Regions from separate parts of the Enterobacter sp. SM3 genome, predicted to be linked through region 1. Evidence: predicted binding sites of a transcription regulator. Region 1 holds the regulator's gene; each other region holds the start of a gene.
The links. Region 1 encodes CRP, which controls carbon source genes, mostly activating them, when cyclic AMP is high. Its sites were predicted from a motif close to ATGTGANNNNNNTCACAT; they were not measured.

Region 1 (7,704 bases):
GGCTTCAACGAGCAGATGCAGCAGAAACAGCCGAACCCGCCTATTAAAAACGAAGCGGACAACGGCCTGCTGAACAAGCGCGGCACCATCTCCATGGCGCGTACCGCGGACAAAGACAGCGCGACCAGCCAGTTCTTCCTGAACGTGGCGGATAACGCCTTCCTCGACCACGGTCAGCGCGACTTCGGCTATGCCGTTTTCGGTAAAATCGTGAAAGGGATGGACGTGGCCGACAAGATTTCTCAGGTGCCTACTCACGACGTCGGTCCGTATCAGAATGTGCCGTCAAAACCGGTGGTTATCCTCTCCGCAAAAGTTCTGCCGTAACTCTTCTGAACGCGGGCTTCTCCTGCCCGCGTTATGTAACCCTCCCTGCGAAAGCGCGTTTTGCTGCTTATACTTGTGGCAAACGGACTATTCAGGGAGGCGTTAAGTGAAAAAACTCACCGACAAGCAAAAATCCCGTCTCTGGGAGCAGCAGCGTAACGTCAATTTACAGGCCAGTTGTCTCCTTGAAAAAGGTAATGGTCCCTCAGAACCCCATATTGAGACGCTGGCGCTTGGGCCTTCCGCGCCCGGGTTGCCCCATCTGTGCCTTATTCATCGTCATTTGTACCGCAGCGAGATGAAGCGGGCAGGCGAGCTCCGTACCGACGATATTTTTAAAGGGGATATTCCCTTCTGCCATTTTGAGTACATCGAGAAGATGGGTAACGAGCTGATGGCGGCGCTGGAAGGCGAAAAGTATCTTGTGGGTCTTGAGAAAGCGGCGTTTGTTGACCGGGTTAGCCACTATTACTGCGAAATCAACATGCTGCATCCCTTCATGCGCGGCAACGGTATCGCCCAGCGCGTTTTCTTCGAGCAGCTGGCGCTCCACGCGGGTTACGCGCTGGACTGGCGGGATATCGATCCCGAGCAGTGGGTGGCGGCGAACCGAAGTGGCGCAACGGGAGATTTAACCGCGTTAAACGCTATCTTTGCCAAAGTAGTGAGCGAAGCGCGGGAATCTGAGTAGAATAGGGCGGCATTTTTTTCGGGAGCCGCCATGATTCTGCTGATTGATAACTACGATTCCTTCACCTGGAACCTTTACCAGTATTTTTGTGAACTGGGTGCAGAGGTGGTTGTCCGCCGCAACGACGAGATCGATCTCGACGATATCGACACGCTGGCTCCGCAGAAAATCGTGATTTCTCCGGGGCCGTGTACGCCGTCGGAGTCGGGTATTTCTCTGGATGTGATCCAGCACTATGCCGGCAAGCTGCCGGTCCTGGGCGTCTGCTTGGGCCATCAGGCGATTGCCCAGGCGTTTGGTGCCACCATCGTGCGCGCTGCGAAAGTGATGCACGGTAAAACCTCTCCGGTCACCCACACCGGCACCGGGGTATTCACGGGGCTCAATAACCCGTTAACCGTGACGCGCTACCATTCCCTGGTCATTGACCCATCGACGCTGCCCGACTGCTTTGAGGTGACCGCCTGGAGCGATACGCAGGAGATCATGGGGATTCGTCACTGCGAATGGGACCTCGAAGGCGTGCAGTTCCACCCGGAAAGCATCCTCAGCGAGCAGGGGCACGCGCTGCTGGCAAATTTCCTCAATCGCTGAATATCTGTTGCCTTGTTGTGATTTTTTATGCATATTTTGTGATTATATTTTCACAATCACTGTGACATAAAATGGATGGTCATGACATGGCAACTGAACAACCAGCAATTACCCGCGCGACTTTCGATGAAGTTATCCTGCCGATTTATGCACCGGCTGAATTTATCCCGGTGAAGGGAAAGGGCAGCCGCGTCTGGGATCAGCAGGGTAAAGAGTATGTGGATTTTGCGGGCGGTATTGCGGTCACGGCGCTGGGTCATTGCCATCCCGCGCTGGTGGAGGCGCTGAAAACCCAGGGCGAAACCCTGTGGCACACCAGCAACGTGTTCACCAACGAACCGGCGCTGCGCCTGGGACGTAAGATCATCGATGCCACCTTCGCCGAGCGCGTGCTGTTTATGAACTCCGGCACCGAAGCCAACGAAACCGCTTTTAAGCTGGCGCGCTACTACGCGACAACGCGCCACAGCCCGTACAAAACCAAAATCATCGCCTTCCATAACGCCTTCCACGGACGCTCCTTCTTTACCGTTTCCGTTGGCGGCCAGCCGAAGTATTCCGACGGGTTTGGCCCGAAGCCGGCCGATATCGTCCACGTGCCGTTTAACGATCTGCATGCGGTGAAAGCGGTGATGGACGACCATACCTGCGCGGTGGTGGTCGAGCCGATCCAGGGTGAAGGCGGCGTGACCGCGGCAACCCCTGAATTCCTGAAAGGGCTGCGCGCGCTGTGCGACGAACATCAGGCGCTGCTGGTCTTTGATGAAGTGCAGTGCGGGATGGGGCGTACCGGCGATCTGTTCGCGTATATGCACTACGGCGTGACGCCGGATATTCTGACCAGCGCTAAAGCGCTCGGCGGTGGTTTCCCGGTGAGTGCGGTACTGACAACGCAGGAGATCGCCTCCGCGTTCCACGTCGGTTCTCACGGCTCTACCTACGGCGGCAACCCGCTGGCGAGCGCCGTGGCGGGCGCCGCATTCGACATTATCAACACGCCGGAGGTGTTGAACGCCGTGAGCGCGAAGCGCGAGCTGTTCGTAAAACACCTGCAAAAGATTGATGAGCAGTACGACGTGTTCAGCGAAATCCGCGGGATGGGGCTGCTGATTGGCGCCGAGCTGAAGCCGCAGTACAAGGGCCGCGCGCGTGATTTCCTGCACGCCGCCGCGCACGAAGGGGTGATGGTGCTCAATGCCGGACCGGACGTGATGCGCTTTGCGCCGTCGCTGGTGGTAGAAGACAAAGACATCGAAGACGGGTTAACCCGCTTTGCCGCGGCGGTCGCGAAGATCGTAAAAGGCTAATACTCGGTTCGCTTTAACCGGCGGGTTAACCAAATCCCGTGATGCGGACGCTGACGCCATGCCACCGACGAAATGGTGTGCATGGTGTTCAGATGTCCCAGAACGCGCTGCAAATGCTGCTCCAGCGTGCTCATTGGCCCGTGGGTTAACGTCTCCGGCGCTTCCAGAATGTTCGAATCTCCCGACTCACCCGGCGAGTCATACTCCAGACGCTGCTGACAGCGCTGCAGCGCAATTTCACACGACTGCAAATAGCGCTGCGCCAGATCGGGCGTCAGCATCGTGTGCTCGCGCGCCAGCGTGGTCATGGCGTTAATGTGCTCGACGATAAACTGGCTGTGCGTCACCCAGAGCTTCATGTCTGCAAGATAGTGCGAGTTAAAGCCCGGCTCCTGCATCGCCTGGTTGAGCGAGTTAAACAGAGCGTTGTGCGCCTGGTTGACCTTCATCCGCTGCCAGGCCAGCGGCGTCGGTTGAGGATTGTCGCTGAGGATCAGCCTGATGGCCTCCTGATCCGCTTCCAGCGCGTCGTGGGCGTTCTGGCGCAGCAGTCCGCTTTGCCACTGCGGCCACAGCCAGACCATGCCGCCAAAGGCAATCAGACAGCCGATCAGGGTATCAATCAGCCTGGCGACAATAAACTGTTCGCCATTGAGCGTGAGCAGCTGCAGGGTATATACCGCCGTCACCGTAAAGCCCACCATCGCCCAGCCGTAGTTTTTGCGGATAATCAGGTAGCTCACCAGCGTAACCGCCAGCATGCCTGCCAGGGTATAACCTTGCGGCACGTGGAAGTGCAGCGTCACCCCCGCAATGATCAGCCCGGCCATCGTTCCGCCAGCCCGATGCAGAATACGCACCCGCGTGGCGCCGTAGCCGTTCTGGGTGACAAACAGCACGGTCATTAAGATCCAGTAGGGTTTCGGCAGGTGCAGCGCCATGCCCATCAGGCTGGCGGTACTGAGCATCACGCTAATCCTTGCGGCGTTGCGCAGGGCGGACGATTTAAGAGAAAGATAGCTTTTGAGCGCGGGCAATAGCGGAAGCCGTTTCTGCTTATCCGCCATCAGGTCGCGGGGATAAAGCGGGCGCTGCGTGCGCAACACGCGGGCGATGCGGCTGAAGTGCCAGGCGGCAAACTGGCCGACGGGGTTATCCGGATGCTGACGGGCGATTTTCTCCAGCGCGCCCAGCTGCTTATCCATGTTAAAGCGCGTCGGGTAGCGGTGATAGAGAATGTCATCGGCCAGCACGCGCAGGCGTGCGGATACGGTCTGCGCGTTCCAGCGGATCACCGCTTCGGCGTGGCTGCGCTCGACCAGCTTTTGCACCTCCTGCGGGTGGTGCAGGCTCACGGAGATATGCTCCTGCAGATCCAGCCCGACCTGGAAGGTGCGCAGCAGCCGTTTGTACTCGTGGTTCTTGTTGGCGGCGAGCATATGCAGCTGCTGATAGCACTGGCTAATCAGATCCACCACCTTCTGCTGGCGCGTCAGCAGCGGCGGTAAGGACTTTTCCGGATCGGTATGCTGGGTGAGCAGGGTGTATTTGGCTTCGCAGTAATCCGCAAGCTGCACATAGAGCAGGCTCAGGGATTCACGCAGCGGCTGTTCGCGCCACAGCCAGAACCAAAACCAGTTAAACAGCCCGTACCATAATGTCCCCAGGGCGTAGATCAGCAGCGGCTCCCACACCGGCATATTCCCGGCGAGGCTCAGCGTGAAAATAGCTGCAATCAGCGAGGCGGGAAGCAGGCGGGCGTGCAGCGAACTGATTTCCGCCGTGACGCCGAGGGTCATCGCCAGCACGGTCAGGATCAGCGGCAGCGGGATATCACGAGCCAGTAATAGCTGTACGGCGAGGCTACAGCCCGCAAACAGGCAGCCGCCGATAATCAGGCGTTTGAAAAAGCGCTTATGCGGCGTGTCCAGACCGGCGATGTTGCAGCAGGCAGGCACGAGGGAAAACAGCAGACCTTGCTGAAGATGTCCGAGGATCAGGCCTATGGCCACGGGAAGACACAACACCAGCGTTTGTCGCAGTGCGTAGTTAACTTCCGGGTGATAGATCAGCCTGCGCCACATGGGGAGTAGAGACAAAAACGGCGTGACACCTTGCGATGGCACGCCGTTTAAGCGGAATTAACGCGTTCCGTAAACCACGATGGTTTTACCGTGGGCGGAGATCAGGTTTTGATCTTCCAGCATTTTCAGGATACGGCCCACTGTTTCACGGGAGCAACCGACGATTTGACCAATTTCCTGACGGGTAATTTTAATTTGCATGCCGTCCGGGTGGGTCATAGCGTCTGGCTGTTTCGCCAGGTTCAGCAGGGTTTGTGCGATACGGCCGGTAACGTCCAGGAAGGCGAGGTTACCCACTTTCTCTGACGTGACCTGCAGACGGCGCGCCATCTGGGAAGAAAGACGCATCAGGATGTCAGGGTTAACCTGAATCAGCTGACGGAACTTCTTGTAAGAAATTTCAGCCACTTCACATGCTGTCTTTGCACGAACCCAGGCGCTACGTTCCTGGCCCTCTTCAAACAGGCCCAGTTCACCGATGAAATCGCCCTGGTTCAGATAAGAAAGGATCATCTCTTTCCCTTCTTCATCTTTGATCAGCACTGCCACCGAGCCTTTAACGATGTAATACAACGTTTCCGCTTTTTCACCCTGGTGAATCAGCGTGCTCTTTGATGGGTACTTATGAATGTGGCAATGAGACAAGAACCATTCGAGAGTCGGGTCTGTTTGCGGTTTGCCAAGCACCATGCGCTGTTATCCTCTGTTATAAGCTGTCACCAGAGTCATCAGATGCATCCGGACTCTGGGGTTGCAATCGAATTCTTACCCATACCCTGGGAAGTCGGCTACCGTAACGTTTCGCAGCCAGTAAAGTTTGATGTCCTCTGCATACATGTGTAACGTCAATGTATTACTGTAGCATCCAGAGTGTTTTAGCATAGCTTTCGCCGCGTGTCTCCTGGTGTCTCGCTTCAGCATGATGCAGGTCGCCTTCCATTGCGAGAAATGTAACGCACGCGTAATCTGTCACCAAAAATGCAACGTTGGAGTTTAAGAATATGCAAGCGCGCGTGAAATGGGTTGAAGGTTTAACGTTCCTGGGCGAGTCCGCGTCAGGACACCAGATTTTGATGGACGGCAACTCCGGCGATAAAGCACCCAGCCCAATGGAAATGGTGCTGATGGCGGCAGGGGGATGCAGCGCAATCGACGTGGTGTCGATTCTGCAAAAAGGTCGTCATGACGTGACGGATTGTGAAGTCAAACTCACGTCAGAACGTCGCGAAGAGGCGCCACGCCTGTTCACCCATATTAACCTGCACTTTGTGGTCACCGGTAAAGAGCTGAAAGACGCGGCGGTCTCGCGTGCGGTGGACCTGTCTGCGGAGAAGTACTGCTCGGTGGCGTTAATGCTGGAGAAAGCGGTAAAAATCACGCATTCGTATGAAGTGATCGAGGCCTAATCTTTTGGCGGGTGGCGCTTCGCTGACCCGCCCTACAAAAGCACGACCGTAGGCCCGGTAAGCGCAGCGCCACCGGGCAAAACAACTCACGCGATCTGCTTCCCTTCCATCAGTCGCTCCACCAGCGGCGTCATGATGAGCTCCATCGCCAGCCCCATTTTTCCGCCCGGCACCACTAACGTATTCATGTGCGAAATAAACGAGCCCTGCAGCATGGCCAGCAGCCAGGGGTAATCAATACCGTCGAGATTGCGGAAATGGATCACCACAAAGCTCTCATCCAGAGACGGGATACTTTTGGCGGCAAACGGGTTGGAGGTGTCCACCGTCGGCACGCGCTGGAAGTTGATATGGGTGCGGGAGAACTGCGGCGTCAGGAAGTTAATGTAATCCTCCATGGAGCGCACCACGGAGTCCATCACCGCTTCGCGAGAATGGCCGCGCTCGCTCATGTCACGCGTCAGCTTCTGGATCCACTCCAGGTTAACGATAGGGACCACGCCGACCAGCAGATCCACGTGGCGGGCCACGTCGTGTTGAGGGGTGACCACGCCACCGTGCAATCCTTCGTAAAACAGGACGTCGGTGGGTTCCGGCAGCGGTTGCCACGGGGTAAAGGTTCCCGGCACCTGATTCCAGGGAACGGCTTCATCATAGGTATGCAGATATTTGCGGGACTGCCCTTTGCCGCTCTGACCGTACTCGATAAATGTTTGTTCCAGCAGGCCGAAGTCATTGGCTTCCGGGCCGAAGTAGCTGATGTGTTTACCCGAATCGCGCGCCTTACGGATGGCCATGTCCATTTCCGGACGCGTGTAGCGGTGAAAGCTATCGCCTTCGACCTCCGCCGCACGAAGATTCAGCTGGGCGAAAATCTTGCGAAATGCGAGGCTGGTGGTGGTGGTTCCCGCACCACTCGACCCCGTAACGGCAATAACCGGATGTCTGGCAGACATAGCAACTCCCTGACTGAAAAGTGTGGAAGATCAGCCGTGAAACGCGTTGCGGGGCATGATATTGACCGTCTCATGCAGTTCTGACCACACCAGCAGCACGTCGCCGCTTTTCAGCTGGCGCTTAACATCGTTGACCTTTTGCTCAAGCGAGCGTTCCTGTTCACCATAATCGGTGCCTTCGCGTAATACAAAGCTTTCAATCAGATTATCGAGCGTTTCGGGAGCCAGATCCTGCCAGGGAATAATCATTTTGCACCGTCCAGATAAGGGGTTAGCCAGTCAGGAATTCGCGCCTCAAGCCACATTTTCGGGCGGCGCAGCGTGCCGCCGATAAACCCG
Region 2 (7,704 bases), 1.2 Mb from region 1:
AGCTCCCCAAGTCGACGCACCAGCTCATCGCTTTGTAACGCAAACACCTTTTCAACCAACGCGGTATCCAGCGCTTCACCGACGCGCTTCTGAAAGGCCAGCCCACGGCCCATCACCACCTGTTCGCGCCCGCGCTCATCCTGAACAACCACCACGTTATTATTGAGTATCTTGGCGATTTTCATCTGAACCCCAGAAACAAAAAAACCTGACCTCCGGCAGATGCCAGAAAATCAGGTTTTGCCTGCCGAAGCAGTAACAATCCAGTTCTGGCACTCTATCAGTTTCATTCGTAGCCTCAATGCGTCACGCGTCAGAAACGTGACGCGGATCGAACTTGCTAGAACGTCACGACGGTTTTCAACTCCGTCACCCAGGCATCCTGCGTCCGGGATACGCCGCCGGGATGGTGCCAGTACTGAATGCCCGGCTGCAGCTCCAGCCACGACACCGGACGGAAGCGATAGTAAAACTCACCGTTCAGGGAGTGGCCCGGCACCGGGTGATACGCCGGATCGTTATAGTCCGACACGCCGCTCAGGCTGTTCATAGAGCGCTGGTTGCGGGCGTACTGGCTGCTCATATCAATCCAGGTTAGCCCGAAGCCAATCCAGTCTTCCGGACGGGCGTCAAACAGCCCGCGATAGCGCAGCGAGGCGGCATACACCTGATGCATGTAATTGCTGCGCTGATCCGCAAGGCTCATGCTTACGGAGGTGCTCAGCCCGCGATTCGGATCGTTCCTGTGCTGCGTGATCTGCTGGTTAAGCCCGGCGTACATGAACCACGTGCGGTTATGCTTCTCGTAACCGTCCGGATCGCTCGCCCCCGCACCGCCGGATTTACCGCGATAGAGATCGGTTTGCGGCGCGTTGGTAAACACCACGCCCAGGTTATACGCGCCCGGCAGGCCGTTAATCAACGGACGCGCTTCGATTTCAACCGGCAGCAAAACCCCTTTGCTGCCCTTCGTCGACCAGCTCCAGGCGTGGCTGCGGCTGGAAGCGTCCGGGTTTTGCTCCATCACGCCGCCTTTTAAGGTGACGGCTGGCGTGAGCTTATACTCCAGCGTGGTGCCCCAGGTGTGAACGTTCCAGTTGTTCCAGGTCAGCGAGTTGGCCGATTTCCCGCCGCACTGGGAGAGCAGCTGGAAATCGCAGGGGATAATTTGATCGAAGGTTTGCACCTTGTTCATCATCCCAATGCGCCAGGTCAGACGCCGGTCGTCAAAGCTGCGGGCAAAGGTCAGCCAGCCGAGACGAGTAATCGACTGCCCGCCCCAGCTCTCCTGGGTCAAATCGTTGAAGTTCGCGCGCGGATCCTGCACGCGTTTAGTGGTGAGGTCGTCATTGTGGTTACGGTTGACGATGTTCCCCTCGATACGCGCATCCGGGATGCCCGTCCAGCGCTCCAGGTCCTGGTTGAAGGTCAGCGCAAACTGGTCAATATAGGCCACGTGGGAGTCGTGGTTATATCCGCCACCGCCGTTCCAGCCAATTTCATTCAGATATCCGAGGTTATAGGTAAAACCGTTATCGTTGAGGATTTTACGTATGCCGAGCATTTCGCCCAGAACAGGCTCCGGCGGAGCTTCAAAGCCTAATACCGTTCCATTCCAGTCCTGCGCCACCGACAGCGGGGATATCGTCAATAAGGCGAACGCATAGAGTTTATTTTTATATGCCATGATAACAACCTGTGATTGAGTATTTTGTGCGTAACCGGCCGCAGGAAATTTTTCTATTTCCTGTCGATATTTCATTTTTTTAAAATCAGTAAAAAGCGCTAAGCCAAATTTCTCTCCTGCGTAAACGAGAGGCAAAAAAAAACCTAAGCGCTCCACAGCGAAAATGCTGTGAAACGCTTAGGTTTTGCCTGTTAGCCAGTAACAATCCTGCGTTGAAAACAATGGCACCTTAACACCGTCGCGCCACGTTGAAAACCAGAACTGTTTTCTGGTTTAAAAAAATGTGAGCAATTTAACGCTTATTATTTTGACTGAATCACCCGGGCAATATCAGCAGAAGTCTGTAATGTCCGAATCTCCTGAAATAACCCCAGTGCTTCATCGTACTCTTTGCGTAAATAACTCAGCCACTGTTTAATTCGCGCGACGTGATACAAGCCGGTGTCGCCCTGCTTTTCCAGACGGCTGTATTTTTGCAGCAGCGTGACGACGTCTGCCCACGGCATCCGCGGCTCGTTATATTTCACCACCCGGCTGAGGTTCGGCACATTCAGGGCGCCGCGACCGATCATTACCGCATCGCAGCCGGTGGCGTTCAGACAGGCCTGCGCGCTCTCGTAATCCCAGATTTCACCGTTGGCGATGACCGGAATGGTGAGGCGCTTGCGGATCTCGCCGATCGCCTGCCAGTTAATGCGTTCGGCTTTGTAGCCATCCTCTTTGGTGCGGCCATGCACCACCAGCTCGGTGGCCCCGGCCTGCTGCACCGCATCGGCGATTTCAAACTGCCGCGCGTCGCTGTCCCACCCCAGGCGCACCTTCACCGTCACCGGCAAATGCGAAGGCACGGCCTCACGCATCGCCTTCGCGCCGCGGTAAATCAGCTCAGGATCTTTCAGCAACGTCGCTCCGCCGCCGCTGCCGTTCACCAGCTTCGACGGACAGCCGCAGTTGAGATCCACCCCGTAAGAGCCCAGATCAACCGCGCGGGCGGCGTTTTCCGCCAGCCATTCAGGATACTGGCCGAGCAGCTGAATACGCACCAGCGTGCCGGAATAGGTCCGGCTCTGGTTGTGCAGCTCGGGGCACAGGCGGAAGAAGGATTTTACCGGCAACAACATATCGACCACGCGCAGAAACTCCGTCACGCAGAGATCGTAATCGTTCACCTCGGTCAGAAGCTCGCGCACGAGGGAGTCGAGCACGCCTTCCATTGGGGCCAGTAAAACACGCATAGCAGTACCTGTGAAAAAAGACGCGCTATAGTAGCCGCTCTCTATATCGCTGGGAAGCGCTTCTGTTCAGGGAAAAAGTCAGCTGGCGTTGCCCCGACAATGGCGCGAAACGCCGCCGAAAATGCCGCCGGGCCAGAAAACCCCAGCATCCAGGCCACCTGCTTAGCCGGGTATCCGTTTGCGAGCAAGTCCAGCGAGGCACAAATCCTTGCTCGCTGTCGCCAGGCCCGGAAGCTAAATCCGGTATCTTTGATAAACGCGCGTGAGAATGTGCGCTCAGACATCGCTACCTGTTCCGCCAGTCTTTCCATCGAAACATCCCAGAGATTGTTGGCAATGATGTCACAGGCAACGCGATGTAACCGCTCATCAACGGGCATCGGTAATTCGGCCGAAATCTGCTGCGCCTCACTGAGGATTTCGAGCAGCAAAACGGCCATGCTGCGCTGGCTTGCCGGCCGGTATTCCGCGCTGAACAGCCCGGCAATCAGCTCTTTGAACAACGCTGTCGCCATAATCACGTGGACCTCCTCTTTCCGCTTAAAAGGCTCGCATTGCGCTATCAGCGCGGGGCTAAACCAGACCGCGCGGAGCTCCGTTGTGGATAACACACTGTAGGTGTGTTCCTGAAAGGGAGGGATCCACAGCGCGCGCTGAGGCGGTATGACCCAACGCTTATTGCCGGTTTCGACCAGCATCACTCCTTTGATGGCAAACAAAAGTTGCCCCTGTGAATGCTGGTGAGGGGGATCCACTTCGCCGCGCGTATAGCTAATTGCCCCTCTGGACCATCCGATGGCGTCGTCGTGAATTGGCGTTTTATCGATAACGGTTGGCATTTCACATTCCTCCCTTCCTCTTATGATGCTGCTTGTACACGTAACCGGAGAGAGACGCAATGCACATTCATTTTATCATTCATGAACATTTCGAAGCGCCAGGCGCCTATGAAATCTGGGGGAAAAATCGCGGCTGTAGCCTGAGCTACTCCAGAGTTTATCAGGACGATCCGTTACCCGAAGACCTGGAGAGCACGGACGTGCTTATCATCATGGGAGGGCCGCAGTCGCCTGCCACCACGCTTAAGGAGTGCCCCTGGTTCGATGCGCAAGCGGAAATGCGGCTCATCGGCCGCGCAATAGAGGCGGGTAAAACGGTGATTGGCGTTTGTCTGGGCTCGCAGCTTATCGGTGAAGCGCTGGGCGCAGCGTTTTGCCATAGCCCGGAAAAAGAGATCGGCAAATTTCCCCTCAGGCTCACAGAGGCAGGCAAGGCCAACCCGCTGTTTAAGGATTTTGACCACGAGCTGAGCGTCGGTCACTGGCATAACGACATGCCAGGGTTGACGCCGCAGGCTAAGGTGCTCGCTTACAGCGAGGGCTGTCCCCGTCAGATCGTGCAATACGGCGAACGGGTTTACGGTTTTCAGTGCCATATGGAGCTGACGCCGGAGGTCGTTGAGTTGCTGATTGAACATTCGCAGAACGATCTCCGCCGCGCGGCTGAATTTCGTTTTGTCGAAACGGCGGAAAAACTTCGCTCGCATGATTATCGCGAAATGAATCAGGTGCTGTTTTCTTTTCTCGATAAACTGACCGCCTCGCGCTGATGCATTCTCTGGCTCGTCACTTCGCCACCGCACGCCCTTTCCTCTAAACTGTAGCCTGCCCCTGTAAGGTGATACCGGACGTTCCATTCTGGAATGTCTGGTATGCTCAAAATTCATGATGTGATCCGTGGCACATTTTTAGGTTTAATTGTATGATGAATGCGTTTCAGCAAGGACTATCACCATGAGCAAATCATTGAACATTATCTGGCAATATCTGCGCGCATTCGTCCTGATATACGCCTGCCTGTATGCCGGGATATTCATCGCATCGCTGCTGCCCATCGTCATTCCCGGCAGCATTATCGGTATGCTGATCCTCTTTGTTTTGCTGGCGCTGCAAATCCTGCCCGCAAAATGGGTCAACCCCGGCTGCTTCGTCCTCATTCGCTATATGGCGCTGCTTTTCGTGCCTATCGGCGTCGGGGTTATGCAGTATTTTGATTTGCTCAAAGCCCAGTTCGGCCCGATTGTGGTCTCCTGCGCGGTCAGTACGCTGGTGGTTTTCCTTGTGGTGAGCTGGAGTTCGCATCTGGTGCACGGTGAACGTAACGTGGTTGGGGAGAAAACAAAAAAATGATGGCCAATATCTGGTGGTCGCTGCCGTTAACCCTGGCGGTATTCTTCGCCGCGCGCAAGCTTGCCGCACGTTTCAAAATGCCGTTGCTGAACCCGCTGCTGGTGGCGATGGTGGTCATTATTCCGTTCCTGCTGCTCACCGGCATTCCTTACGAACGTTACTTTGCCGGCAGCAAAATTCTAAACGACCTGCTGCAGCCTGCCGTTGTGGCGCTCGCCTTTCCTTTATATGAGCAGCTCCACCAGATCCGCGCCCGCTGGAAATCCATCATTACCATCTGTTTTGTGGGCAGCCTGGTGGCGATGATCACCGGCACGTCGGTGGCGCTGTTGATGGGGGCCTCCCCACAGATTGCCGCCTCTATTCTGCCTAAATCGGTGACCACGCCTATCGCGATGGCGGTCGGCGGCAGCCTTGGCGGGATCCCGGCCATCAGCGCGATGTGCGTCATTTTCGTCGGTATACTCGGGGCGGTGTTTGGTCACACCCTGCTGAACGGCATGCGTATTCACACTAAAGCGGCACGGGGACTGTCGATGGGGACCGCCTCCCACGCCCTGGGCACTGCCCGCTGTGCGGAGCTGGACTATCAGGAAGGAGCGTTTAGCTCGCTGGCGCTGGTGATCTGCGGGATTATCACCTCCCTGCTGGCCCCGTTCATTTTCCCGCTGATTCTGGCGGTGATGGGCTAAAATTTGCGATGCGTCGCGCAAATTTCATTTTGATTTCATAAGTTGCATACATAATGAGAAGTGGATCACATATAAAGCCCTAACGGCTCCGTAAACTACCGATCCATTAACCTTTATGAGGCAAACGCCATGCACCCACGTTTTCAAGCTGCTTTCGCCCAGCTTGCAGAGAATTTGCAGTCAGCCCTGGCTCCCGTTCTGGCAGATGCACACTTCCCCGCCCTGCTGACCGCGGAGCAGGTCACGATGCTGAAACAGGCAACGGGACTGGACGAAGACGCGCTGGCTTTCGCACTGCTTCCCCTGGCTGCCGCCTGCGCGCGGGCCGATCTCTCCCACTTTAACGTCGGGGCCATTGCGCGCGGCGTCAGCGGCACCTGGTACTTCGGCGGCAACATGGAGTTCCTGGGCGCGACCATGCAGCAGACCGTTCACGCCGAGCAGAGCGCCATCAGCCACGCCTGGCTGCGCGGTGAAAAAGCCCTGAGCGCCATTACCGTTAACTACACCCCCTGCGGCCACTGCCGTCAGTTTATGAACGAGCTGAACAGCGGGCTGCAGCTGCGCATCAACCTGCCGGGCCGCGCGCCGCACACGCTGGGGGATTATCTGCCTGACGCGTTTGGCCCGAAAGATCTGGAGATCAAAACGCTGCTGATGGACGATCAGGACCACGGTTACGCCCCGTCCGGCGATGACCTGAACCAGGCGGCCATTCGCGCGGCCAACAAGAGCCACACGCCGTACAGCAAGTCTCCGAGCGGCGTGGCGCTGCAGTGCCGTGATGGCCAAATCTTTAGCGGCAGCTACGCGGAAAACGCCGCGTTTAACCCAACCCTGCCTCCGCTGCAGGGCGCGCTTAACCTGCTGAGCCTGAACGGCTATGACTATCCGGACATTCAGCGCGCCGTTCTGGCTGAGATTGCCGATGCGCCACTGATCCAGTGGGATGCCACCGCCGCAACGCTCAAAGCGTTAGGCTGTACGACAATTGACCGCGTACTGCTTGCCTGAACCTTCCGGCGGGCAGAAATGCCCGTCAGTTTGCTGAAAAACCCCTCAGTTGAGTCGCTGTTTCTTGCGCTAACCAGGCGGGTAAAGTAGCCTGAGTTAAATTTCATCCACGAACGAGCCATCTCCATGTTAAAGCGCGTTTTTTACAGCCTGTCTGTCCTGGTCGGCATACTGCTGTTGATCGTGCTGGGTCTCGACCGCTGGATGAGCTGGAAAACCGCCCCCTACATCTTTGATGACCTGCAGGACCTGCCCTATCGTCAGGTTGGCGTGGTTCTCGGTACCGCCAAGTATTACCGCACCGGCGTCATTAACCAGTATTACCGTTACCGCATTCAGGGCGCGCTAAACGCCTACAACAGCGGCAAGGTAAACTACCTGCTGTTAAGCGGGGATAACGCCCTGCAAAGCTACAATGAACCGGTGACGATGCGAAAAGACCTGATTGCGGCGGGCGTGGACCCTGCCGATATCGTGCTCGACTACGCCGGATTCCGCACCCTGGACTCCATCGTGCGCACGCGCAAAGTCTTCGACACCAACGACTTCATCATCATCACCCAGCGCTTCCACTGCGAGCGCGCGCTGTTTATCGCGCTGCATATGGGCATTCAGGCGCAGTGTTACGCGGTGCCGTCGCCAAAAGATATGCTGAGCGTGCGCGTCCGCGAGTTCGGCGCCCGTTTTGGCGCGCTGGCAGACCTGTATATTTTCAAACGCGAACCGCGCTTTTTAGGCCCGCTGGTGCCGATCCCGGCGATGCACGAAGTGCCGGAAGACGCGCAGGGTTACCCGGCCGTCACGCCCGAACAGCTGCTTGATATGCAGAAAAAAGAGAAATAACAGGACCGCCTTTATACTTTCTTTACGCCGGGCCTGACGCTTTT
Region 3 (7,704 bases), 2.3 Mb from region 1:
GAGAATAATCCCGTTAAACGGCAGGGCGGAGATACCTTCCGTCCCGTTGTAGTTACCTTCCTGGGTCGCCGTCAGCAGAGGATGCAGCACTTTAATCGGTGCTTTAAACATCTCGACGAATTCCATAATCCCCTGGTTCGCGCGGCACAGCGCGCCTGAGTAACCGTAGGCATCCGGATCGTTTTGCGCGAAGTTTTCCAGCTTGCGGATGTCGACTTTACCCACCAGCGCCGAGATGTCCTGGTTGTTCTCATCACCGGGTTCTGTTTTGGCGATGGCGATCTGTTCAAGGATAGATGGCCAGACTTTCACCACGCGGAACTTGGTGATATCGCCACCAAACTCGTGCAGGCGTTTTGCCGCCCACGGCGACATGATGGTGCCAAGGTAGCGACGCGGAATGCCATACTCTTTATCCAGAATCTGCGCATCTTCCTGCGGATTGAACAGGCACAGCGGATGGTCGTTCACCGGGCTGCGTTCACCGTTGGCGCTCAGTACATAGATAGGCACGCGCTGCATCAGCGACTTCAGGCGTTCAGCCAGCGAGGATTTACCGCCACCCACCGGGCCAAGTAAATAGAGGATCTGTTTCTTCTCTTCCAGACCCTGAGCGGCATGCTTCAGATAGGAGACAATCTGTTCGATGGCATCTTCCATACCATAGAACTCTTCAAACGCCGGGTATCGGGCGACCACCCGATTCGAAAAGAGACGGGAAAGCCGAGGCTCCAGGGCAGTGTCAACCATGTTTGGCTCACCAATAGCCATTAATAGCCGTTCTGCCGCATTGGCATAGGCACTGCGATCTTGCCGACAGATGGTAAGAAACTCCTGCAGTGTGAACTCTTCGTCCTTGGCAGCTTCATAGCGCTGGCGATAGTGATCGAATATATTCATGGCATGCCGTCCTTTCGTTTTTTAGCACAGGATAAGAGCCGTTCGTATGAGTAGTGGAGGCTCCCGGAAGAGAATCTCTCGCACCTCACTGCCAGAGCAGCAACCTGTGTGCCAGGTCAGACGCTAAGAACCGCAGGTGTTCAGGAAAACTCTTCTTAAATTAAAGCGTAGATGGCATTTGCAAAACTTGCATGCCCAGAAAATCTACTTTCAATGACATATCAATAACTCATCCAAAAATTTCCACTGTCGTTATAAGACAAATGCACGTTTTTCATTCAGTGGTCATATAAATGAAAGCGGGCTGTCATCTGAAAAGTTAAAAATAACGGGTTAATCAGACTGATTAGCAGGCAAAAAATTTTGGGATGTACGGGAATGGCGGTTACACTTCATCCGCTGATTATTTGACTACAGGAAAGAATGGATTGTGACCAAACTCAAACTTCTGGCATTGGGCATCCTTGCCGCGACCGCAGTGAACACCGCACAGGCGGAAAGTCAGTGGACGGTTGGCGCGGGTGTTGGCGTCATTAACAGCCCGTACAAACAGTATGACCGTGATGTGTATCCTGTTCCCGTTATCACCTATGAAGGCGATAACGTCTGGTTCCGCGGGCTCGGCGGCGGCTACTATCTCTGGAACGATAAGGCCGATAAGCTCTCCATCATGGCCTACTACGATCCAACGCACTTCAAGCCGGGTGACAGCGATAGCCACGCGCTTCGCCAGCTCGACAAGCGCAAAAGCTCGATGATGGCCGGGCTCTCATACGTGCATAACACCCAGTATGGCTTCCTGCGTACGGCCCTGGCGGGTGATACGCTGGATAACAGCAACGGCTTTATCTGGGATCTGGCGTGGCTGTACCGCTATACCAACGGTGGGCTGACTCTGACGCCGGGTATCGGTGTGCAATACAACAGCGAGAACTACAACGACTACTACTACGGCGTCTCTAAAAACGAGTCCCGCCGCAGTGGTCTGAAAAGTTATAGTGCAGATGACGGCTGGGATCCTTACCTGGAGCTGACCGCGAGCTACAACTTCCTTGGCGACTGGAGCGTGTACGGTACCGGCCGCTATGAGCGACTGAGCGACGAAGTGAAGGATAGCCCGATGGTCGACAAATCCTGGGCGGGTATTTTCTCTGTAGGCGTGAGCTACAAGTTCTGATTTCGCACTAATATTGTGCAATTGATGCATTAAAACGGGGCGCTTGCGCCCCGTTTGCTTTAATGTGGTGCAGTGAAGCGGGGGAGGTGAAATGCCTTAGCGTTTCACAATCTTAATTGTCTGCCCTAAACGAGACGGTTTTTCGTCGCTCGCTTTTTGCGGCGTGCTCACGCAGGCGGTTTCCACGCAGACAAACGTTTTATACCCTTCATCCGTCATGTCGGCCATGCTGACGGACAGCGCCGGACCCGGGTTCCAGCCCACCACGTCACTGTGATGATGATGGACCACTTCAATTGCGCGGCTCAGCGCGCCGTCGTGGATCACGCTGCACGCTTCCGGGTGCAGGTAGACGCGGTCGGTACGGTCAGGGAACGTCTGTACGCCGTCGCTCAGTTTACCTTCTTTGGCGTTATCCACTTTGTCGATAAAGGTATCGCCAAGACCGCTCACCTTCACGGCGCTGATATCACCCACGTTGAAGTAGGTGTGCAGGGCGGCGGTGGTTTCGAACTCACCGTGGGCTTCCAGTTCGATTTCACAGGTTTTACCCAGCTTAAAGCGGGCGTACAGGGTGAAATCGTGCGGCCAGAGGGCGCGGGTTTCATTATTAGCCTGCAGCTCAAAGGTCAGCACGGCGCCGTTGTCATCTTCATTATGTGCTTTCAGCGTCCACTGCTGGTTACGGGCAAAACCGTGAGACGGTAAACCCGGCTGTGCGGACGGGCCGAACCACGGCCAGCAGATCGGCACGCCACCGCGAATAGCGGCCCCTTTTTTGAAGGAGGTCGCATCGCTCAGCCACAATCCTTCGGCTTCGCCTTCCGGTTTCCAGGAAAGCAGGTGGGCGCCGTTCAGCGCCACGGACGCTTTGACGCGCGGATGGTCAACGACGATAACGTCGGCACCGTCAATCTGACGGCGGGAGAGCACAGGGGTAAGTTGTTCGACTACCGGAAGTGCAAAAATTTTATTAATCATTAAGCAATCCTCTGTCTTATAAATAAAAAAGGCGACCGAAGTGGCCCATCATGATTTGGTGAATTCAGTAAGCTACTGTTTTTGCAGTAATGTGGTCACAACATTCTACAGCATAAAACCACGCCTAACATCAGTGATTGGGGCAATTGTTAAACCACGCCTCACAGATGCAGCGACAGAAGGTAGACGGAAGCGGATCCGAGACGGCGAAGAAAAAATGTCTGCTCCGCCGATCCTGGGAGTGGGTGAAATTCACTGGGAGCAGACATGTCTGGTTCTTTAGCATCACACCCACCGATGGAGGGCTTAATGACAGGGGGAGGGTAGTGAGACCATCATCGTTCGTCAAATATCTTAAGGATAGCTACTCGGTATATAAAGTAACCAACGATAATGAGAGCAACAGACGCTCCGCCCCAGATGAATCGGGATTCATCTTTTGAAAATGAAAAGAAATAAATACAGAACAATAGGCCAGCAGAAGCAATCCCCATCCCTAATCCACGCAAGATTCGGGATGCTATAAATCTGATAGAGTCTTGTACGTTCATAATCCACCGAAAAAATATTTGCACATCTCATTAAATTCTTGCTTGTTAACATCTGCCATACTGCAAGCGTCAATGAAAGGTTTCAATTTATCTTCAACAAGGAAGTAAAGAAGATCCAAATCACCCATCCCTTTAAGTCGGTAGTAAAGAGCGGGGTTCTGGTTTTCAAGTTTGCGGGCTGTGTAGATGGCCCTGGAGGTCTCGGCACCAATGGTGAGAACACTTCCGAGTACCACTCCAGAAGCAAAGGAAACCATTATCTGTGAGGATATCGCCGCACCTAGTTTTATTCCGGTTAACTCTGCAAATATAAATTTACCAGCCATTACGCCAGTAAAATTTTGCGCAATCCCCTGAACATCATCCATATTAACTTTTGACATGAACTCTCTGACAACGACATTTACTATCTTTTGAGCCTCCTGATTGAGTGACATACCTCGTTTGAGCATGTTCGCCATTCGAACCCGATCATCAAAGTTAGAATGACGATGGGTTGTATCCAGGAAATCATAGCCTAGATAATACATGCTGACGGGGAAGGAGAGCATGCCATGAGCAATTGAAACCAAAAATCCGGAGTCGTCCGCATTAAGGCTTTTCAGCATTCTTTTTGCTAATATTTTCGCGCTGTCCATTTTATATACTCCCTCAAATGACAATCTTTCTCCCAGAGACATAAAATCATAAGGCAGAAATGGGGGAAAGGTTTTTATACCCATTTTTATGAGGGGAGTGAGTGATATTCACTATGATAGTGGGCAGTATGCGGTTTATGGAGATGATAAAAATGATATTAAACAACAATTTAAACCAATAAAAAAAAGGCGACCGAAGTCGCCTTTTTGGATCAAACACTCATCTCAACTTATTTGGAGATGTGAGCGATCAGGTCCAGTACTTTGTTAGAGTAGCCGGTTTCGTTGTCGTACCAGGATACCAGTTTAACGAAGTTGTCGTTCAGTGCGATACCAGCTTTAGCATCGAATACTGAAGTGCAGATTTCGCCGTTGAAATCGGTAGATACAACGTCGTCTTCGGTGTAGCCCAGAACGCCTTTCATTGCGCCTTCGGAAGCAGCTTTGATTGCTTTCTTAATTTCTTCATAAGAAGCAGCTTTTTCCAGACGAACGGTCAGGTCAACAACGGATACGTTAGGAGTTGGAACGCGGAACGCCATACCAGTCAGTTTGCCATTCAGTTCTGGCAGTACTTTACCTACAGCTTTAGCAGCACCGGTAGAGGATGGGATGATGTTCTGAGCCGCGCCACGGCCGCCGCGCCAGTCTTTGTGAGACGGGCCATCAACGGTTTTCTGAGTAGCGGTGGTTGCGTGAACGGTAGTCATCAGACCTTCGATGATGCCGAAGTTGTCGTTGATAACTTTAGCCAGCGGTGCCAGGCAGTTGGTGGTACAGGATGCGTTAGACACGATATCCTGGCCAGCGTAAGTTTCGAAGTTTGCACCACGAACGAACATTGGGGTGTTGTCTTTGGAAGGACCAGTCAGAACAACTTTCTTCGCACCCGCAGTGATGTGTTTACGTGCAGTTTCGTCGGTCAGGAAGATACCGGTTGCTTCAGCAACAACGTCAACACCGATTTCGTTCCATTTCAGGTTAGCTGGGTCTTTTTCAGCAGTAACGCGGATGGTTTTGCCATTAACAACCAGGTGGCCGTCTTTCACTTCAACGGTGCCGTCGAAACGACCGTGAGTTGAGTCGTACTTCAGCATGTACGCCATGTATTCAGCGTCCAGGAGATCGTTGATACCAACGATTTCGATGTCAGAACGTTTCTGAGCAGCACGGAAAACAATACGGCCGATACGGCCAAAACCGTTGATACCTACTTTGATAGTCATATATTCCACCAGCTATTTGTTAGTGAATAAAAGGTTGCCTGTAAAATTACAAAAACCTTACGCAGCGTCAAGCGGAATCGTGTCAATCATTGCGACAAATCAATCCTGTGACTAACGTTTGTGCGACTGACTCGCCTCACTTTCCCTTTGAGCTTGCACCCATATGGGGGCTGCGCCGGGATTTTAAAGGCCTCGCAGGATAAAAATGTGAGCATGATCACAATTGCCTGACCGCCTTTTCGCGACACATAAGTTTAGATCAAAAGTGCACGCAAGGGTGTTAATGTTTTGTTAGAATCCGGGTTAAAAGATGTCTGTTTCTACAGCGAGATGTAAGCATATGTCGAACCAACGTAACCCTGAAGATTTGAAAAAAAACCTCACAGAAATGCAGTTTTACGTGACGCAGAATCACGGGACGGAACCGCCGTTCACCGGGCGTTTACTGCACAACAAGCGAGACGGCGTCTACCACTGCCTGGTCTGTGATGCGCCGCTGTTCAACTCACAAACGAAATTTGATTCTGGCTGCGGCTGGCCGAGCTTCTACGAGCCGGTGAGCGATGAAGCCATCCGCTACCTGACCGACTCGTCGCATGGCATGGTGCGCACGGAAATTCGCTGCGGCAACTGCGATGCGCACCTTGGGCACGTCTTCCCTGATGGCCCTCAGCCCACGGGCGAGCGTTTCTGCGTGAACTCAGCCTCAATGAGCTTCACTGACGACGAAAACGGCGACCAGGTGAAGGGTTGAAAAAACGATTCAGCTAATTATTCCTCTAAAAGGGCGCGATTGTGAATATTGATGACATGATTAGCGGTATGACGCCGGAGATTTATCAGCGTCTGGTGACCGCCGTAGAGCTGGGAAAATGGCCCGATGGCGTCGCGCTGACGCCGGAGCAAAAAGAGAACAGCCTGCAGCTGGTGATGTTGTGGCAGGCGCGCAATAACACCGACGCGCAGCACATGACTATCGACACCCAGGGCCAGATGGTGATGAAGAGCAAGCGCGAGCTGAAAGAAGACTTCGGCATCACGCCGAAGCCGATTGCGACGATGAAAATGCAATAAGGGTGCGGGTTGATGCCCTCACCCAACCCTCTCCCACGGGGAGAGGGCTTGATTGTCTTACTACTTATGCGGGATCCCGAGCGATTCCGCCAGCTGCTTCGCTAACTGATTGTTGTCATCAGCCCCGTACTCCCAGAACATCGCCCCGGCGAGACCTTTCTCTTTGATGTAGTCCGCTTTGATGGCAACGGAACGCGGGTTCTCATACGAAATCGCGAACAGCGCGTTGCCATCGGCACCCTTCACCGAGAGCCACGGTACTTTCGCCTGGTCGTCCCAGTGCTCGGTAAAGCGCTTCTGCGGATCGTTCAACAGCTTCTTCACAATATCGTTGTACTTCACGTAGGTATCTTTGGTCAGGTCATAGCCGAGTGACTTGAACAACCCGATCTCCTGAGGCCCGAAGTAGGGCTGGGTAACCGGATTTTTTTGCGCATCCGGTTTCGTCCAGTCGATACCCGACTCAACGGCGCGTTTCGGTACGCGGCCATAGAAACCAATCCCGAGGTTCATCTGCTGCGGCTTCAGCCCGGCGGCCAGATAGTTATTCACCACAAAATCTACGCTGTATTTGTCTGCGGCAGCCACCGTCGGCCAGGCGCTGGAGTCATACAGGTTGGCATTGAAGTACTGCGTACCGTACGCCATGTCGTAGGTCATCAGGTTGATGTAGTCGAGCAGGGGCGCGATGGCTTTAATATCCACCCAGCTTTTCGGACTTTCCGCATTCGCGCCTACCGCAATGGTCACCAGCTTTTTATGCCCGAACGCCGTACGCATCTCTTTCAGCAGGGCGGTGAAGTTATCCCGGTCGGCGGGCTGGCTTGCGACCAGCCCCCAGGCGCCGTTGACCGGATACTCCCAGTCGAGATCGATCCCGTCCAGGCCGTATTTGTCGACAATCTCCTGCGCGGAGCGGATAAACACCGCGCGCGTCTCTTTGGTTGCCGCTGCACCAGAGAAGCCACGCGCGCCCCAGCCGCCAACGGAAAGCAGCACTTTGAGGTTCGGGTTTTGCTTACGCAGGGTAGGGATGAGGGCCAGATCGGCAGCGACTTTTGGCGATAGCCAGATCTGATGCAGTTTCGCCGGATCTTTTAGCGCAGCGTTGGTTTCGTCTTTTTCGTCGTTATAGACCAGACCAAACGAGTAGTTCA
Region 4 (7,704 bases), 2.0 Mb from region 1:
GGCGCGCATATTGTAGCGCTTTTTCAATCACTTGCTCAATAGTTAAACTGGTTGAATCCAGAACTAATGCATCTTCTGCAGGAACAAGTGGGGCGACGGCGCGGTTACGATCGCGGTCATCGCGCTCTTTTATCTCGGATAAAAGGCGATCAAAGTTAACACTAAACCCCTTTTCCTGCAACTGAAGCATGCGGCGTTGAGCACGTTCTTCCGAAGAGGCATCGAGGAAAATTTTCACAGGCGCGTCAGGGAATACCACGGTTCCCATATCGCGTCCGTCAGCGATCAGACCCGGAGCTTCACGGAACGCGCGCTGACGACGCAGCAGCGCCTCACGAACGCGCGGGAAGGCCGCGACCTGGGAGGCTGCATTCGCCACTTCCTGCGTACGGATTTCGCCGCTCACGTCTTCCCCTTCAAGGATGACTTCCAGGTTGCCATCGGTCGACACGAAACGCACATCCAGATGCGCAGCCAGCGGAACCAGCGCCTCTTCAGACGCGACATCCACGTGATGATGCAGCGCGGCCAGCGCCAGCACGCGATAGATTGCTCCCGAATCTAAAAGATGCCATTGCAATGCTTCCGCCATCGCTTTGCACAGAGTACCTTTCCCTGCGCCACTCGGCCCATCAATGGTGATTACCGGGGCAACTGCCGTCATCTTTTTCTCCTTAAATAAGGCATACCGTTTACATGAACGCCGCGCATTATACGCGCCAACGTGCGCAACTGTTACCTTTGCGTGCAAATTACGGAATGATTGAAGCAGAGTGTAGAATAAATGAGCGGAGGTATTCGTAATGAAGCGTAAGCAAATGCCGCATCGGACGATGCGGCAAGGCGTTATCAGGCCAGCGTGCTAATGCGTGCCAGCTGTTCGAAGTAGTCCGGGAAGGTTTTCGCGGTACATTTCGGATCAAGAATGGTGACAGGCGTGTCTGACAGCGCCACCAGCGAGAAGCACATTGCCATACGGTGATCGTTGTAGGTTCCGATTTCCGCAAACTGCAGTTTTGCCGGAGGGGTCACGCGAATGTAGTCTTCGCCCTCTTCCACCTCGGCACCGACTTTCCGCAACTCTGTCGCCATTGCGAACAGGCGGTCCGTCTCTTTTACGCGCCAGTTGTAGATATTACGCAGCGTGGTCGTGCCTTTGGCAAACAGCGCCGCCGTGGCAATGGTCATCGCCGCATCCGGGATATGGTTCATGTCCATGTCGATGGCGTTCAGCTCGCCGTGGGTACAGGAGATGAAGTCATCGCCCCAGGTGACAGTAGCGCCCATTTTTTCCAGCACGTCCGCAAAACGGATGTCGCCCTGCACGCTGTTACGTCCAATACCGGTCACTTTTACCGTGCCGCCTTTAATCGCTCCCGCGGCCAGGAAGTAGGACGCGGATGACGCATCCCCTTCAACCAGGTAATTACCCGGAGACTGGTACTGCTGCGCCCCGCGCACCACGAAGCGCTGATAAGACTGGTTTTCCACCTCAACGCCAAAGGTTTTCATCAGGTGCAGCGTGATATCAATGTAAGGTTTGGAAACCAGCTCACCTTTAATCGTGATAACCGTATCCTGCGGGGCCAGCGGCGCGGTCATCAGCAGTGCCGTCAGGAACTGGCTGGAAACGCTGCCGTCAACCTCGACATGACCGCCGGTAAAACCGCCGCGCAGACGCAGTGGCGGATAGTTTTCCTGCTCCAGATACTCAATCTGCGCGCCGCCCTGACGCAGGGCATCCACCAGGTGACCAATCGGACGCTCTTTCATGCGCGGCTCGCCGGTCAGCACGATGTTGTTGCTCCCCAGGCACAGGGCCGCCGCCAGCGGGCGCATCGCGGTACCCGCGTTGCCCAGAAACAGTTCAAGCTCTTCGCCCGAACGCAGCGCGCCGCCGTTGCCGGTCACTTCGCAGCGGGTACGATCGTCGGAGAGAGTGTAATGAACGCCCAACGCTTTCAGCGCATTGAGCATATGGCGCACGTCATCGCTGTCCAGCAGGTTTGTGAGGACGGTGGTGCCGTTTGCCAGAGCTGCCAGCAGCAGAGCGCGGTTCGAGACACTTTTTGAACCAGGCAGATTAATGGTGCCATCTACCCGCGCGATAGGTTGTAACGTCAGGGATTCCATGAAAACTAAACTCTCAACTCAACATAATAAAAACCCCGCAGGGACGCTGCGGGGGTGAAAAACAGCGAATTAACCGTGACGACGTTCGAAGTCGATCATGAAATCCGTCAGGGCTTTAACGCCTTCCAGCGGCATCGCGTTATAGATGGAGGCACGCATGCCGCCAACGACACGGTGACCTTTGAGCGCATGCAGACCTGCCGCGAAGGACTCTTCCAGGAACACTTTGTCCAAGCTGCTGTCCGCCAGCTGGAACGGCACGTTCATGCGGGAACGGTTAGCGTTCGCCACATCGTTGCGGTAGAAATCGCTCTTGTCGATCACGCCATACAGCAGTTCAGCTTTCTGCTGATTGACCTTGTCCATCTGCGCCACGCCGCCGTTTTGTTTCAGCCATTTGAAGACCAGGCCGGAGAGATACCAGGCAAACGTTGGTGGGGTGTTGAACATAGAGTCGTTATCGTTCAGCACGGTGTAATCGAGAATCGACGGGCAGGATTTATGCGCTTTACCCAGCAGGTCTTCACGCACGACGACGATAGTCAAACCGGCCGGACCGATATTTTTCTGCGCGCCCGCATAAATAACGCCGTAGCGGCTGACATCAATTGGCGCAGACAGAATGGTGGAGGAGAAGTCGGCGGCAACCACGACATCGCTGCCGAAGTTTGGCGTCTCGTCGATGGCAATCCCGTCAATGGTTTCGTTCGGGCAGTAGTGCAGATAGGCTGCGTTATCAGAAAGCTGCCACTCGCTCATTGGCTTCACGGCGCGCAGACCGTCAACGGTCACTTTGGCGTCGATAACATTCGGCGTGCAGTATTTATGCGCTTCTTTAACGGCGCTTGCCGCCCAGTAACCCGCGTCAACGTAGTCAGCCGTCGTTTTGTCACCGAGGATATTCAGCGGAATACCCGCAAACTGGCCGCGCCCACCGCCGTGACAGAACAATACTTTGTAGTTCGAGGGAATATTCAGCAGATCGCGAAAATCCTTTTCTGCCTCTTCCGCCACCTGAATAAACTCTTTACCACGGTGGCTGATTTCCATCACCGACGTACCGAGACCGTTCCAGTCACAAAGTTCCTGTTGAGCCTGTTTAAGCACGTCTGCCGGTAACATTGCCGGACCTGAACTGAAATTAAAGACTTGAGCCATTTCCCCTCACCACGCTAAAAGCCATAAGTTATAACTGTGGATATCGGTTTTATCATTCAGTGACACGCGCCGCAATGTCTAAAACTTATGACCCGTGAAATGTGTCCCGCGTCACACAAAACAATCTGCCGCCTCGCTAAGACAAAACCGACAAAATGGCTGTCAGGTGATGCGTTTGGCCCGGCTAACCTTCGTCCATTCCGGATTTGCACAGCGGGGGCATAATTGGCGATCCCCCGGCTGCATCGCGACAACATGGCTACATCTTACGCAAGCATACTCGCCGGATTCCGGTACCGTTCTGAAACGCTCAATGAGCATATCCGGCAGGATACACAGTCCCGGCTTCACCTCGTCGTCAGAATAGTAATAGACGCTGATCTGCCCGTTGGTTTCCATGATCGCCAGCCTCACCTGCCCGAGCTGTTCAACGCTGTTCAGGCGAAGCTCCATAAAGAATTCAAACTCGGTCATATTGGCGCTTTGTACATTTTCCCAGGCCAGCTGTCCGTCCTCGACGATAACGACCGGCTTGCCTTCAAGCAGATCTTCCAGCTTTTCGCTTTTCGACATCAGCCACATGACAAGACGGTAAAGGAGCGCCAGTGAGACAAACACGATAAACACCGGCACCATCGGCACATCATCATAAAAGGCGACGTCCCCCGCCGCTGACCCCAGCGTCAGGATGATCAACACCTCAAAGAGGGACATCTGCCGCACACCGCGACGGCCGGTGATCTTAAGAAACAGGAAGACAAGTACGAAGGTATAGAGGCTGCGCAGCGCCACTTCGCCCAGAAATTCAGGAGGAACTTTATCAAACGCCATCCGCTGGAGATCAAATGCTTTCATTTTTCTATGCCTTAACAGTCAGTTACTGCCACTAAGCATAGTCCAGCCTTTTATTTTCGCCGAAGATAGCACCCGTCACGCAAAACCCGTATCATTGCGCGCTTTACGTACGATAAAAGTGAACGCCATGACTCAAACGTTTATCCCCGGCAAAGACGCCGCTCTGGAAGATTCCATCGCTCGCTTCCAGCAGAAACTGACCGACCTGGGTTTTAACATCGAAGAAGCCTCCTGGCTCAATCCGGTGCCTCATGTCTGGTCCGTGCATATTCGCGATAAAGACTGTGCCCTGTGCTTTACCAACGGTAAAGGCGCGACAAAAAAAGCGGCACTGGCCTCTGCGCTGGGTGAGTATTTTGAGCGTCTGTCCACCAACTATTTCTTCGCAGACTTCTGGCTGGGCGAGACCATCGCTAACGGCCCGTTCGTTCACTATCCAAATGAAAAATGGTTCCCGCTGACTGAAGATGACGAGCTGCCGGAAGGTATTCTCGACGCGCGCCTGCGTGCCTTCTACGATCCAGACAGCGAACTGACCGCCAGCATGCTGATCGATCTCCAGTCCGGTAACGAGGATCGCGGTATCTGCGCCCTGCCGTTCACCCGTCAGTCTGACGAGCAGACCGTGTATATCCCGATGAACATCGTCGGCAACCTGTACGTGTCTAACGGCATGTCCGCCGGTAACACCCGCAATGAAGCGCGCGTGCAGGGTCTGTCTGAAGTCTTTGAACGCCACATCAAAAACCGCATCATCGCCGAATCCATCAGCCTGCCTGAAATTCCGGCCGACGTGCTGGCGCGCTACCCGGGCGTAGTGGAGTCCATCGCCAAGCTCGAAGCCGAAGGTTTCCCAATCTTTGCCTATGACGGCTCGCTGGGCGGTAAGTACCCGGTTATCTGCGTCGTGCTGTTTAACCCGGCCAACGGCACCTGCTTCGCCTCCTTCGGCGCGCACCCTGACTTCGGCGTGGCGCTGGAGCGTACCGTCACCGAGCTGCTGCAGGGCCGTAGCCTGAAAGATCTCGACGTCTTCACCCCGCCAACGTTTGACGATGAAGAAGTGGCCGAGCATACCAACCTCGAAACCCACTTCATCGACTCCAGCGGCTTAATTTCCTGGGATATGTTCAAGCAGGACGCTGACTATCCGTTCGTGGACTGGAGCTTTGCCGGTACCACGGAAGAAGAGTTCGCCACGCTGATGGCGATCTTCAACGCGGAAGATCAGGAAGTTTATATTGCCGACTACGAACACCTTGGCGTCTACGCGTGCCGCATTATTGTTCCAGGCATGTCCGACATCTACCCGGCTGAAGATCTGTGGCTGGCGAATAACAGCATGGGCGCGCACCTGCGCGAAACGCTGCTGGCTCTGCCGGGCAGCGAGTGGGAGAAAGAAGATTATCTGAACCTGATCGCCCAGCTGGACGAAGAAGGCCACGATGACTTTACCCGCGTACGCGAACTGCTGGGCCTGGCGACCGGTAAAGACAACGGCTGGTATACCCTGCGTATCGGTGAGCTGAAAGCGATGCTGGCCCTGGCGGGAGGCGATTTGGATCAGGCTCTGGCCTGGACCGAGTGGACCATGGAATTCAACCAGTCGGTCTTCTCTGCCGAACGCACCAATTATTACCGCTGCCTGCAAACCCTGTTGCTGCTGGCACAGGAAGACGATCGCGAGCCGCTGCAATATCTGAACGCTTTCGTGCGTATGTACGGTGCTGAGGCCGTAGAAGCAGCCAGCGCGGCCCTGAGCGGCGAAGCGCCGTTCTATGGCCTGCAGGCTGTTGATAGCGATCTGAAAGCCTTCCCGGCGCACCAGTCGCTGCTGAAGGCCTACGAAAAGCTGCAGAAAGCAAAAGCCGCTTACTGGTCAAAATAAGCGCACATAACATTACCAGCAGTAGGCGTATTCAATCGTCTGGGCTATATTACGGGGCAATTTCATTGCCCCGTTTTTTATTTTCTTCGGCAATGACTGTTGATTGTAATAATAAAGTTAAACATGGGTAAATATAATAATATTTACCTGGGCTTTACTGTTACTTTTTATGGTAAATACTCCATACTAATTAACTGTCTCAAAGGTGGCTGAACGAAAAAATTCAACTCTTTTCATAACTTTTAAAATTTATTTTTATACGGATAATCAAATACTTACTCCGCATTTGTCGTAAAACCATACACACTGCGGGCCTATAAGCCAGGCGAGATATGATCTATATCAATTTCTCTTCTATAATGCTTTGTTAGTATCTCGTCGCCGACTTAATAAAGAGAGAGTTAGTGTGAAAGCTGACAACCCTTTTGATCTTTTACTCCCTGCTGCGATGGCCAAAGTTGCCGAAGAAGCAGGTGTCTATAAAGCAACGAAACACCCGATGAAGACGTTCTATCTGGCGATCACGGCAGGTGTGTTCATCTCTATCGCTTTCGTCTTCTACATCACCGCCACCACCGGTACTGCCGGAATGCCTTTCGGCATGGCCAAACTGATTGGCGGCATTTGCTTCTCACTGGGTCTGATTCTCTGCGTCATCTGCGGCGCCGACCTCTTCACCTCAACGGTGCTGATTGTCGTGGCAAAGGCCAGCGGAAGAATTACCTGGGGTCAGCTGGCACGTAACTGGCTTAACGTCTATGTGGGTAACCTGGTTGGCTGTCTGCTCTTTGTTTTGTTGATGTGGCTTTCTGGTGAGTACATGACCGCCAACGGTGGCTGGGGCCTTAACGTCCTGCAAACCGCCGACCACAAAATGCACCACACATTTATCGAAGCCGTTGCTCTCGGCATCCTCGCTAACCTGATGGTCTGCCTGGCTGTATGGATGAGCTACTCGGGTCGTAGCCTGATGGACAAAGCCTTAATTATGGTTCTGCCGGTTGCGATGTTTGTTGCCAGCGGCTTTGAGCACAGTATCGCGAATATGTTCATGATCCCAATGGGCATAGTCATCCGCGACTTTGCGAGCCCGGAGTTCTGGACCGCAGTTGGTTCATCCCCGGAAAGTTTCTCTCACCTGACTATTATGAATTTCATTACTGATAACCTGATCCCTGTCACTATCGGGAACATTATCGGTGGGGGTCTGTTAGTTGGGTTGACATACTGGGTCATTTACCTGCGTGGCGACGATCATCATTGATGGTTTTCTCAGGCAGTAAATAAAAAATCCACTTAAGAAGGTAGGTGTTACATGTCCGAGCTTAATGAAAAGTTAGCCACAGCCTGGGAAGGTTTTGCGAAAGGTGACTGGCAGAATGAAGTAAACGTACGTGACTTCATTCAGAAAAACTATACCCCGTATGAAGGTGACGAATCCTTCCTGGCTGGCGCAACTGACGCGACCACCAAGCTGTGGGACAGCGTAATGGAAGGCGTTAAACTGGAAAACCGCACTCACGCGCCAGTTGATTTTGACACCTCCGTTGCTTCCACCATCACTTCTCACGATGCTGGCTACATCAACAAAGCCCTTGAGAAAATCGTTGGTCTGCAGACTGAAGCACCACTGAAACGCGCAATCATCCCGTTCGGTGGTATCAAAATGG

Region 2: GVO84_RS15175 (CidA/LrgA family protein) is a predicted target of CRP. The motif match lies at 4,650-4,667, and genes of this name have one in related genera.
Region 3: msrB (peptide-methionine (R)-S-oxide reductase MsrB) is a predicted target of CRP. The motif match lies at 5,679-5,696, and genes of this name have one in related genera.
Region 4: serC (3-phosphoserine/phosphohydroxythreonine transaminase) is a predicted target of CRP. The motif match lies at 3,391-3,408, and genes of this name have one in related genera.

Annotation. Positions count from the first base shown of each region.
Region 1 covers NZ_CP099971.1:4,438,342-4,446,045, reverse strand. The annotation lists gene ppiA (peptidylprolyl isomerase A) at 1-327, shown strand, start outside; gene GVO84_RS20945 (putative adenosine monophosphate-protein transferase Fic) at 434-1,018, shown strand; gene pabA (aminodeoxychorismate synthase component 2) at 1,049-1,612, shown strand; gene argD (bifunctional acetylornithine/succinyldiaminopimelate transaminase) at 1,699-2,919, shown strand; gene GVO84_RS20930 (YccS/YhfK family putative transporter) at 2,916-5,003, opposite strand; gene crp (cAMP-activated global transcriptional regulator CRP) at 5,061-5,693, opposite strand; gene GVO84_RS20920 (OsmC family protein) at 6,005-6,409, shown strand; gene GVO84_RS20915 (phosphoribulokinase) at 6,496-7,365, opposite strand; gene GVO84_RS20910 (YheU family protein) at 7,396-7,614, opposite strand; gene GVO84_RS20905 (hydrolase) at 7,611-7,704, opposite strand, start outside.
Region 2 covers NZ_CP099971.1:3,232,201-3,239,904, forward strand. The annotation lists gene licT (BglG family transcription antiterminator LicT) at 1-185, opposite strand, end outside; gene GVO84_RS15155 (carbohydrate porin) at 341-1,687, opposite strand; gene dusC (tRNA dihydrouridine(16) synthase DusC) at 1,990-2,922, opposite strand; gene GVO84_RS15165 (AraC family transcriptional regulator) at 2,964-3,761, opposite strand; gene GVO84_RS15170 (type 1 glutamine amidotransferase) at 3,821-4,531, shown strand; gene GVO84_RS15175 (CidA/LrgA family protein) at 4,716-5,111, shown strand; gene GVO84_RS15180 (CidB/LrgB family autolysis modulator) at 5,108-5,803, shown strand; gene cdd (cytidine deaminase) at 5,933-6,817, shown strand; gene sanA (outer membrane permeability protein SanA) at 6,944-7,660, shown strand.
Region 3 covers NZ_CP099971.1:1,895,924-1,903,627, forward strand. The annotation lists gene yeaG (protein kinase YeaG) at 1-900, opposite strand, end outside; gene GVO84_RS08905 (MipA/OmpV family protein) at 1,331-2,077, shown strand; gene GVO84_RS08910 (D-hexose-6-phosphate mutarotase) at 2,174-3,058, opposite strand; gene GVO84_RS08915 (hypothetical protein) at 3,606-4,247, opposite strand; gene gapA (glyceraldehyde-3-phosphate dehydrogenase) at 4,478-5,473, opposite strand; gene msrB (peptide-methionine (R)-S-oxide reductase MsrB) at 5,814-6,227, shown strand; gene GVO84_RS08930 (YeaC family protein) at 6,284-6,547, shown strand; gene GVO84_RS08935 (glycoside hydrolase family 18 protein) at 6,608-7,704, opposite strand, start outside.
Region 4 covers NZ_CP099971.1:1,590,101-1,597,804, reverse strand. The annotation lists gene cmk ((d)CMP kinase) at 1-664, opposite strand, end outside; gene aroA (3-phosphoshikimate 1-carboxyvinyltransferase) at 850-2,133, opposite strand; gene serC (3-phosphoserine/phosphohydroxythreonine transaminase) at 2,203-3,291, opposite strand; gene GVO84_RS07375 (DUF421 domain-containing protein) at 3,454-4,146, opposite strand; gene ycaO (30S ribosomal protein S12 methylthiotransferase accessory factor YcaO) at 4,274-6,034, shown strand; gene focA (formate transporter FocA) at 6,441-7,298, shown strand; gene pflB (formate C-acetyltransferase) at 7,350-7,704, shown strand, end outside.